Regions from separate parts of the Raskinella chloraquaticus genome, predicted to be linked through region 2. Evidence: predicted binding sites of a transcription regulator. Region 2 holds the regulator's gene; the other holds the start of a gene.

Region 1 (4,422 bases), on a different contig from region 2:
GTCAGTTGGCGGCCGCCGAGATCATCAAGAACGACAAGGATGTCCTGCTCGTCCAATCGACGGTTGGTGGCGGCAATGCGGCCAATACGGTCAATTCGGGGCGCATGTTCATCACCCTGCGCGACAAGCCTGAACGCAAGGATAATATTGTCGACATTATCCAGAGGCTGCGCCGGCAGGTGGCCGGTGTGCCCGGCATCCAGCTGTTCTTCCAGCCTGTCCAGTCCATTTCAGTGGGCGCGGTGCAATCGCGCAGCCTTTATCAATACACGCTGGTCAGTACCGATCTTGAGGCGCTGCGCAGTTTCGCGCCGCAGATCGAAACGCGCATGCGCGCCATTCCTGGCGTCGTTGATGTCACCTCCGATCTTCAGGTGCGCGCCCGCTCGGCGGTGATCGATATCGACCGCGACACGGCCGCCCGCCTTGGCCTGTCGATTGAACAGATCCGCCAGATCCTGTTCTCGGCCTTCGGATCACGTCAGGTTTCGACGATTTTCGCCGATGATACCTATCAGGTCATTCTCGAGGCTGATCCGCGCTATGCTGAGCCTTCGGAAATTCTGCGCCGCCTGACGATCCGCACCCCCGCCAATCTCAATCCCGGCACTGCCGGCACCACGGCAACCCCCCCCAGCACCACAAACCAGGGCGGGACGGGCGGCAATCAGAACACCGGCATCGTCACGTCGACGGCCGGGGCGATCGTGCCGCTCGATGCGATCGCGCGCATCACTGACAAGCCGGCGGCGCTGACAGTTCAGCATGTAGGCCAGCTGCCGGCGGTCACTGTGTCCTTCAACCTGGCGCCGGGCGTGTCGCTTGGCCAGGCAATCGCCGCGATTGAAAAAAGCGCCGAGGACATCGGCATTCCACCGTCGATTGCCAGCAGCTTCCAGGGCACGGCGCAGATTTTCCAGGCGGCGCTGGCTAACCAGACCCTGCTGCTGTTTGCCGCCGTTCTTGTCATCTATATCGTTCTGGGTGTTCTCTATGAAAGCTTCATCCACCCGCTGACCATTCTGTCCGGCCTGCCGACGGCGGGCATCGGCGCCCTTCTGACATTGCGGCTCTTTGGCATGGAATTATCGGTCATTGCCATGATCGGCCTCGTCATGCTGATCGGCATCGTCAAAAAGAACGCCATCATGATGGTTGATTTTGCAATCGAGCGCGGCAAGCAGGGCGCAAGCCCCGAGGCGGCGATCATCGAGGCGGCAACGCTGCGCTTCAGGCCGATCATGATGACGACGCTGGCGGCTATCTGCGGCGCCCTGCCGATCGCTATCGGGGCTGGCGCCGGCGCCGAGCTGCGCCAACCGCTTGGTGTGGCTGTCGTCGGCGGCCTGTGCCTGTCGCAAGTACTGACGCTTTACATCACGCCGGTGATCTATCTCACCTTCGAAAGCCTGTCGCAGCGGTTTTCGGCCTACAATAGCCGGCAGACGAGTGCCGCCGCCGCCGGCCGCGTGGCAGGCGCCCCCACCCCGGCGGAATAAGCCGCCCCCCACCTCCAGCGGCAGCCCCTTGGGTCTTAACCATGGGGGTGATCTGCGCCTTTTTACCCGGCGTTCTTCTTGACTTCCGTGGCCGCCCGCCTTATTTCACCGACGCGGTTGGCACTCACCTGATGTGAGTGCTAATAGACCGCTTGTGCGGTTTATCCGTACATTCACAGAAACGGCATTCAGAAAACACCTGGAGAGAGCCTAAAATGAAATTCCGTCCGTTGCACGACCGTGTGGTCGTCCGCCGCCTCGAGGGCGAGGAAAAGACCAAGGGTGGCATCATTATTCCCGATACCGCCAAGGAGAAGCCGCAGGAAGGGCAAGTTGTTGCCGTTGGAACCGGCGCGCGTGACGAAGCGGGGAAGCTCGTTCCCCTCGACGTCAAAAAGGGCGACCGCATCCTCTTTGGCAAGTGGTCCGGCACTGAAGTCAAGATCGACGGCGAAGAGCTGCTGATCATGAAGGAATCCGACATCATGGGCGTGATCGGCTGACGCCGACTGCCCTTTCGTAACATTCAGGAGAAGAGCACATGGCTGCCAAGGACGTACGGTTTTCGTCCGATGCCCGCGAGAAAATGCTGCGCGGCGTCGAAATTCTCAGCAATGCCGTTAAGGTAACGCTCGGCCCCAAGGGTCGTAACGTTGTCCTCGACAAGTCGTTCGGCGCTCCGCGCATCACCAAGGACGGCGTGACGGTTGCCAAGGAAATCGAACTTGAGGACAAGTTCGAGAACATGGGCGCACAGATGGTGCGTGAAGTGGCCTCCAAGACCAATGATCTGGGCGGCGACGGCACCACGACGGCAACAGTTCTTGCCGCTTCCATCGTCCGCGAGGGCTGCAAGTCGGTTGCCGCCGGCATGAACCCGATGGATCTGAAGCGCGGCATCGACATCGCTGTCGAGGAAGTCCTCAAGGACATCCAGAAGCGCGCCAAGAAGATCAAGACCTCGGCTGAAGTCGCTCAGGTCGGCACCATCTCGGCCAATGGCGACAAGGCCATCGGCGACATGATCGCCGAAGCCATGCAGCGCGTTGGCAATGAAGGTGTGATCACGGTTGAAGAGGCCAAGAGCCTTGAGACCGAACTCGACGTCGTCGAGGGCATGCAGTTTGATCGTGGCTATCTCTCGCCCTATTTCATCACCAATGCCGAGAAGATGGTGGCTGATCTCGAAGACGCCTACATCCTCATTTTCGAGAAGAAGCTGTCGGGCCTCCAGGCCATGCTGCCGGTTCTTGAATCGGTGGTGCAGACCTCGCGTCCCCTCGTCATCATTGCCGAGGACGTCGAGGGCGAGGCCCTGGCAACGCTTGTCGTCAACAAGCTGCGCGGCGGCCTCAAGGTTGCTGCCGTTAAGGCACCGGGCTTCGGTGATCGCCGCAAGGCGATGCTCGAGGATATCGCTATCCTCACCGGTGGTCAGATGATTTCCGAAGATCTCGGCATCAAGCTCGAGAACGTCACCCTCAAGATGCTCGGCCGCGCCAAGAAGGTCGTCATCGAGAAGGAAAAGACCACCATCGTCGACGGCGCTGGTGCGAAGAAGGAAATCGAAGGCCGCGTTGCCCAGATCAAGGCGCAGATCGAGGAAACCACCTCGGACTACGATCGCGAGAAGCTCCAGGAGCGTCTGGCCAAGCTTGCGGGCGGTGTTGCCGTCCTGCGGGTTGGCGGCGCCACCGAGATCGAGGTCAAGGAGCGCAAGGACCGCGTTGATGACGCGCTCAATGCGACCCGCGCCGCGGTTCAGGAAGGCATCGTGCCGGGCGGCGGCGTCGCTTTGCTGCGGGCCAAGCTCGCGGCTGCCAAGCTGACCTCGGATGTCTCCGACATCCAGGCTGGTATCAACATTGTTCTCAAGGCTCTCGAAGCGCCGATCCGCCAGATCGCCGAGAACGCGGGCTGCGAAGGGTCGATCGTTGTCGGCAAGGTCTCCGAGAACAAGTCGCCGACCTTCGGCTTCAACGCCCAGACCGAACAATATGTCGACATGGTCGAGGCGGGAATCATCGACCCGGCCAAGGTCGTGCGTACCGCACTCCAGAACGCCGCTTCGGTTGCCGGTCTCCTCATCACCACCGAGGCGATGATTGCCGAGCTGCCGAAGGACAAGCCTGCCGCTCCCATGGGTGGCGGCGGCGGTGGCATGGGCGGCATGGATTTCTGACGCCCGTCACATCTCTACTGCACATGGCGGAGGCCCGGTTTCGACCGGGCCTTTTGCATTTTTCGGCACTTATTTACGGGCAATTAACCCTAATGGGGCATGAATAGGGCATCTCGAACGGGGGAGTATGCCCGGTGATACGACGCACGATAACCCTATCTTCCCTCGCCGCAGTAGGCTTATCTATCAGCGGGCCGGCAGCCTTGGCAGCTGATCTGACACCGCCGGTGCCCCGGCAAGCCTATGGCGAGGCAGCGGACGGACGAGACGGCGTCTACGTCGCACTGCGCGGCGGCTATAACAGCCTTGATGACAGCGTTTACAATTTTAACAACGTCACGGCGCCGGTCGCCTTCACAACGAAGGCCACCACCTCCTACCGGTCCGGCTACGCCTATTCCGGCGCGCTGGGTTATGATTTCGGCGAGTTCACGCCCGGGTTCGGCTCGCGTATCGAGGTGGAAGTTGGCCAGTTCAGCAACAAGGTGCGCGGGCAGACCCTGTCGACATCTCTTGGCACGGCCACCAGTTTCTCCGGAAACCAGGTCAGCGGTACAACCAACGCCACCACCGGCCTTGTCAACTATTACGTCGATGCCCTGCTCGGACCCTTCAAACCCTTCGCCACGCTCGGCCTTGGCGTCACCAGCGTTAATTTCAGCAACCATCTTGCCGCCGGAAACAGCCTCATCAACAGCACCCGTGTCAGCTGGGCGTGGTCGGGTGGCGGTGGCATCGGCT
Region 2 (4,422 bases):
GCGCAAGATGGGATCAAATATCCATTTTTGCGCATTGCGGCTTTCCGGCCGCTTGGCCCGCTCGACCGAATAGGCAACGTTGAACGATGTAAAGGGCGTGCCGTCATGGAAACTCGCGCCCGACCTCAATTTGAAGTCATAGACCAGCCCATCGGCTGATACCTTCCAGCTCTCAGCCAGACCAGGCTGGAGCCTGCCGTCACGATCAATCGCCACCAGGGTTTCGAAGATGTTGCCGTAGGTCAGCTCGCGGATCGCCTGGGCTGGTCCGCGTGTCGGGTCAAGCAATGGCGGCTCAAGTGGCATGCACAGCGTCACCTGCTCGGGCACCTGCGCGGCAAGCGGGGTGGAAAAAGCAGAGGCCAGCATGATGATCCGCAGGCCGTTATGAACACGCATGGCTGTCTCCCGGCTCTTTCGCCCTTACTCGCCCGCTGCCCCCAGCAGCGTCAAGCAGCTTGCCGCCATCACCTTGGCGCTGCCGACCATATCATCAATGCCGACCCATTCATCGGGCTGATGCGCCAGATCGAGATAACCCGGACCATAGGCGACACAGCCCTTGACCGCGCCGAAGCGCGTGACGTGCTTCTGGTCATAGGTTCCAGGCGACGCTATATGGCGCGGTGCCCTGTCAAACACCTCATGGATGAAATGACCAAGCGTCGTCACAACCGCCGCCCCGGGATCGGTCATGGTTGGTGGAAAATGCATGATGTCGCGCAGCTCATAGCCAAGGCCGGGTGTTTCATCGCAGGTTTCATCAAGTAGGGCGATAATTTCAGCCCTCACCTCGCCGAGGTCTTCCTCGATCAGATAGCGCCGGTCGAGCACAAGCCGGCACGAATCAGCCACCACCGGCGCAGGATTGGCGCCGTGCGGTTCGCCCTGTCCGCCATGGATGGAATTGAAGTTAAGCGTGGCCGCGCGCGCCCCCGGCGGCTCGCACGGCATGGCGGTCAGGCGATGGGCGAGGCGCGGATAAAGCTTGTCTTCGACGCGGCCGAGAAACTGCCCCATGCCGCGAATGGCGCTGAGGCCGAGAAACGGCATCGAACCATGGCCGATGCGCCCGCGCATGTCGATTTCAGCCCACCACACGCCGCGATGACCCAGGCACACGCAGTCCGGGTTGAGCGGCTCGGGGATAATCACATGGTCAACGCGATCGGCGGCGAAATAGCCGTTGCGCGCCAGATAACCGACGCCGCCATACCCTCCCGTTTCCTCGTCGACAGTTGCCGAAATCTCTATGGCGCCGCTGTAGGCGATATTTTCAGCGATGATCGCCTCGATCGCCACCATTGCTGCGGCAAGGCCGCCTTTCATGTCACAGGCGCCGCGCCCGTAGACGCGCCCGTCCTTGACCGCGCCGGCAAACGGATCAACCGTCCAGCCATAGCCTGCCTCGACGACGTCGATATGGCCGTTGAAATGAACCGTCGGCCCGGGTGTGGCGCCTTCACGACGGGCCAGCAGATTGAGCCGCGGATAGGCGTCGCTGTCGCCGGGCGTGCCATGAGCGCGGATGTAATCAAGCGAAAAACCGAGTTTTTTCAGCCGCGCGCCGATAAAATGCAGGCAGGGCTCATAGGCGTCCCCGGGCGGATTGATGGTTGGGAAGCGGATAAGCGCCTGCGTCAGTGCCACGAGGTCGGATCGCAAGCCCTCGATGCGCGCAAACAGCCGCTCATGCCGCGTTTTGTCCATCGACCGCTGCGCCGTGGCCCCCTCGCTCATGTCAGCAAACGGCTGACCATGCGTGCCGTGTAATCCACCATGGGCACGATACGCGCGTAATTGAGCCGGGTTGGTCCGATGACGCCGATGACACCGACGATGTTGCGCTTGCTGTCGCGAAAGGGAGCGGTGACCAGCGAGGAGCCCGACAGGGAGAATAATTTGTTCTCTGAACCGATGAAAATGCGCACCCCGTCCGCCTGTTCGGTGGCGCTCAGCAATTGGACGATGTCCTTCTTGCGCTCAAGATCCTCAAACAGCAGGCGCACGCGCTCCAGCTCTTCGACCGCCTTGAGATTTTCAAGCAGATTGGCATGACCATGAACGATGAGAAGCGGCGCCTGCCCTTCCTGCGGTTCGGTCAGGCTGGCAAGGCCGGCCTCCACCACCTTCTTCGTCAGCTCATCGACTTCACGCTGCCGTAATTCCTGGAGCGATTCGAGATCATGGCGTACTTCATCGAGGCTTCGGCCGCGAATATGGGCATTGAGCCAGTTGGTGGCCTCGATCAACGCCGAGGCGGGCAATCCCGTCGGTATCGCCACCACGCGGTTTTCAACCGACCCATCATCGCTCACCAGCACCACCAGCGCCTTATCGGCTTCCAGACGGACGAATTCGACGTGACGGAACCGCGGGTTGGTCTTCGACGTCACCACCAGGCCGGCGCCACGCGTGAGGCCCGACAGCATCGAGGTCGCATCCGACAGAACGCCTTCCAGATTCTTGCTCGCCCCGGAGGTCTTGACCTGTGTCTCGATGCGCTCGCGCTCCTCGGGCCCAAGCTCGCCAAATTGCAGGATGCCATCAACGAATAACCGCAAGCCGAGATCGGTGGGCAGACGCCCTGCCGATGTATGCGGCGCATAGATGAGGCCGAGCGCCTCAAGATCCGACATGACGTTGCGCACCGATGCTGCCGACAAGGTGATCGCCAGGCTACGCGAAATATTGCGCGAGCCCACCGGATCACCCGTCGCCAGATAATCCTCCACCACACGGCGGAAGATTTCCCGCGCCCGCTCATCAAGGCGCGAAAGTTCAGCTATTGGTGGTGGCTTAACGATATCGGACGCCATGTCTGCCTGTCTGGCCTTCCCGTCGATGAAGGTATGGAGCGAGACCAAGTGTGGGCTCTTCCGCCATGAGTATCAAGCCGCGCTTGTTGTTGGTTGATGTCCAGTCTACACCGCAGCGATCATCACTGAAAGGATACGCCATGCGCCCGTCAAAACGCGCCCGCGATGAAATGCGCCTGGTCAGCCTGACGCGCGGCGTCGTTAAATATGCTGAAGGCTCGTGCCTTACCAAATTTGGTGACACGCATGTGCTGGTGACGGCCTCGCTGGAAGAGCGCGTTCCAGGCTGGCTCAAGGGGCGTGGCGGCGGCTGGGTCACGGCCGAGTATGGCATGCTGCCGCGGGCAACGGCGGAACGCAACCGGCGCGAGGCGGCGCAGGGCAAACAGGGTGGACGCACCCTTGAAATCCAGCGCCTCGTTGGCCGCGCCCTGCGCACCGTGGTTGACCTCCAGGCGCTGGGCGAGCGCCAGATTCTCATTGACTGCGACGTTCTGCAGGCTGATGGCGGCACCCGGACAGCGGCGATCACCGGGGCCTATGTGGCGCTGCGCGAATGCTTTGACTGGATGAAGGCGCGCAAGATGCTGCAGGCTGATCCCCTGCGCGATCAGGTGGCGGCGGTGTCCTGCGGCATTGTTGCTGGCGCGGCGGTGCTTGACCTTGATTATGCGGAGGATTCAACCGCTCATACCGACGCCAATTTCGTGTTGACGGGCAGCGGTGGCATCATCGAAGTTCAAGGCACGGCCGAGCGCGAGCCCTTCAGCGAAGCCGAGCTGATGGAACTTCTGCGTCTTGCCCGCCATGGCTGCACCGACCTCTTGCGTCTCCAGCGCGAGGCGTTTGCGTGAGCCGGCGCCTGATATCTGGCGATACGCTGATCATTGCGACGCATAATGCCGGCAAACTTGCCGAGATGGCGGAATTGCTTGCCCCTTTTGGCATCCTCACCCGTTCAGCCGGCGCCCTGCAATTGCCGGTGCCGGCAGAAACCGGCCATACCTTTGCCGAGAATGCCGGCATCAAGGCGCATGCGGCGGCCTCGGTTGCCGGCCTGCCGGCGCTTGCCGATGATTCGGGGCTGTGTGTCGAGGCGCTCGACGGCGCACCCGGTCTCTTTTCAGCCGATTGGGCGGGCCCCGACAAGAATTTCGCGACGGCCATTGCCCGGGTCGAATATGAGTTGCACCGGCGCAACGCGCGTAATCTGCGCGCCCATTTCGTCTCCGCGCTGGTTCTCGCCTGGCCGGATGGCAGCGAGGCATTGTTCGAGGGCCGTGTTCACGGAACGCTGGTCTTTCCGCCGCGCGGCGCGCTTGGTTTTGGCTATGATCCGATATTCCAGCCTGATGAGGACAACCGCACCTTTGCTGAAATGACCTCGCTCGAGAAGCACGGGCTGGAGGTGGCCCTGTCGCACCGCGCGCGCGCCTTCCGGCTTTTGGCCGCTGCCTGTCTCCACCAGCCCGAGGCAGTTTGAATTAGGCGGCGAAGCAGTTTAGGGCTTGACGCCATGAGCGCTGCTGATCCTGGCTTCGGTGTGTACGTCCATTGGCCGTTTTGCGCTGCCAAATGCCCTTATTGCGATTTCAACAGCCAT

The links. The regulator HrcA, encoded in region 2, represses chaperone genes, less so after heat shock. The targets are predictions, from matches to a motif close to GTTAGCACTCNCNNNNNGNGAGTGCTAAC.
Region 1: the regulator HrcA is predicted to act here: its motif matches at 1,616-1,644, upstream of groES (co-chaperone GroES).

What each region holds. Positions count from the first base shown of each region.
Region 1 is NZ_JAKFWN010000011.1:30,724-35,145, reverse strand. Features, by position in the region: gene ACINK1_RS04665 (efflux RND transporter permease subunit) at 1-1,499, shown strand, start outside; gene groES (co-chaperone GroES) at 1,715-2,002, shown strand; gene groL (chaperonin GroEL) at 2,041-3,681, shown strand; gene ACINK1_RS04650 (outer membrane protein) at 3,885-4,422, shown strand, end outside.
Region 2 is NZ_JAKFWN010000004.1:198,001-202,422, forward strand. Features, by position in the region: gene ACINK1_RS02580 (ABC transporter substrate-binding protein) at 1-399, opposite strand, end outside; gene ACINK1_RS02585 (acetylornithine deacetylase/succinyl-diaminopimelate desuccinylase family protein) at 424-1,740, opposite strand; gene hrcA (heat-inducible transcriptional repressor HrcA) at 1,737-2,819, opposite strand; gene rph (ribonuclease PH) at 2,960-3,673, shown strand; gene rdgB (RdgB/HAM1 family non-canonical purine NTP pyrophosphatase) at 3,670-4,302, shown strand; gene hemW (radical SAM family heme chaperone HemW) at 4,336-4,422, shown strand, end outside.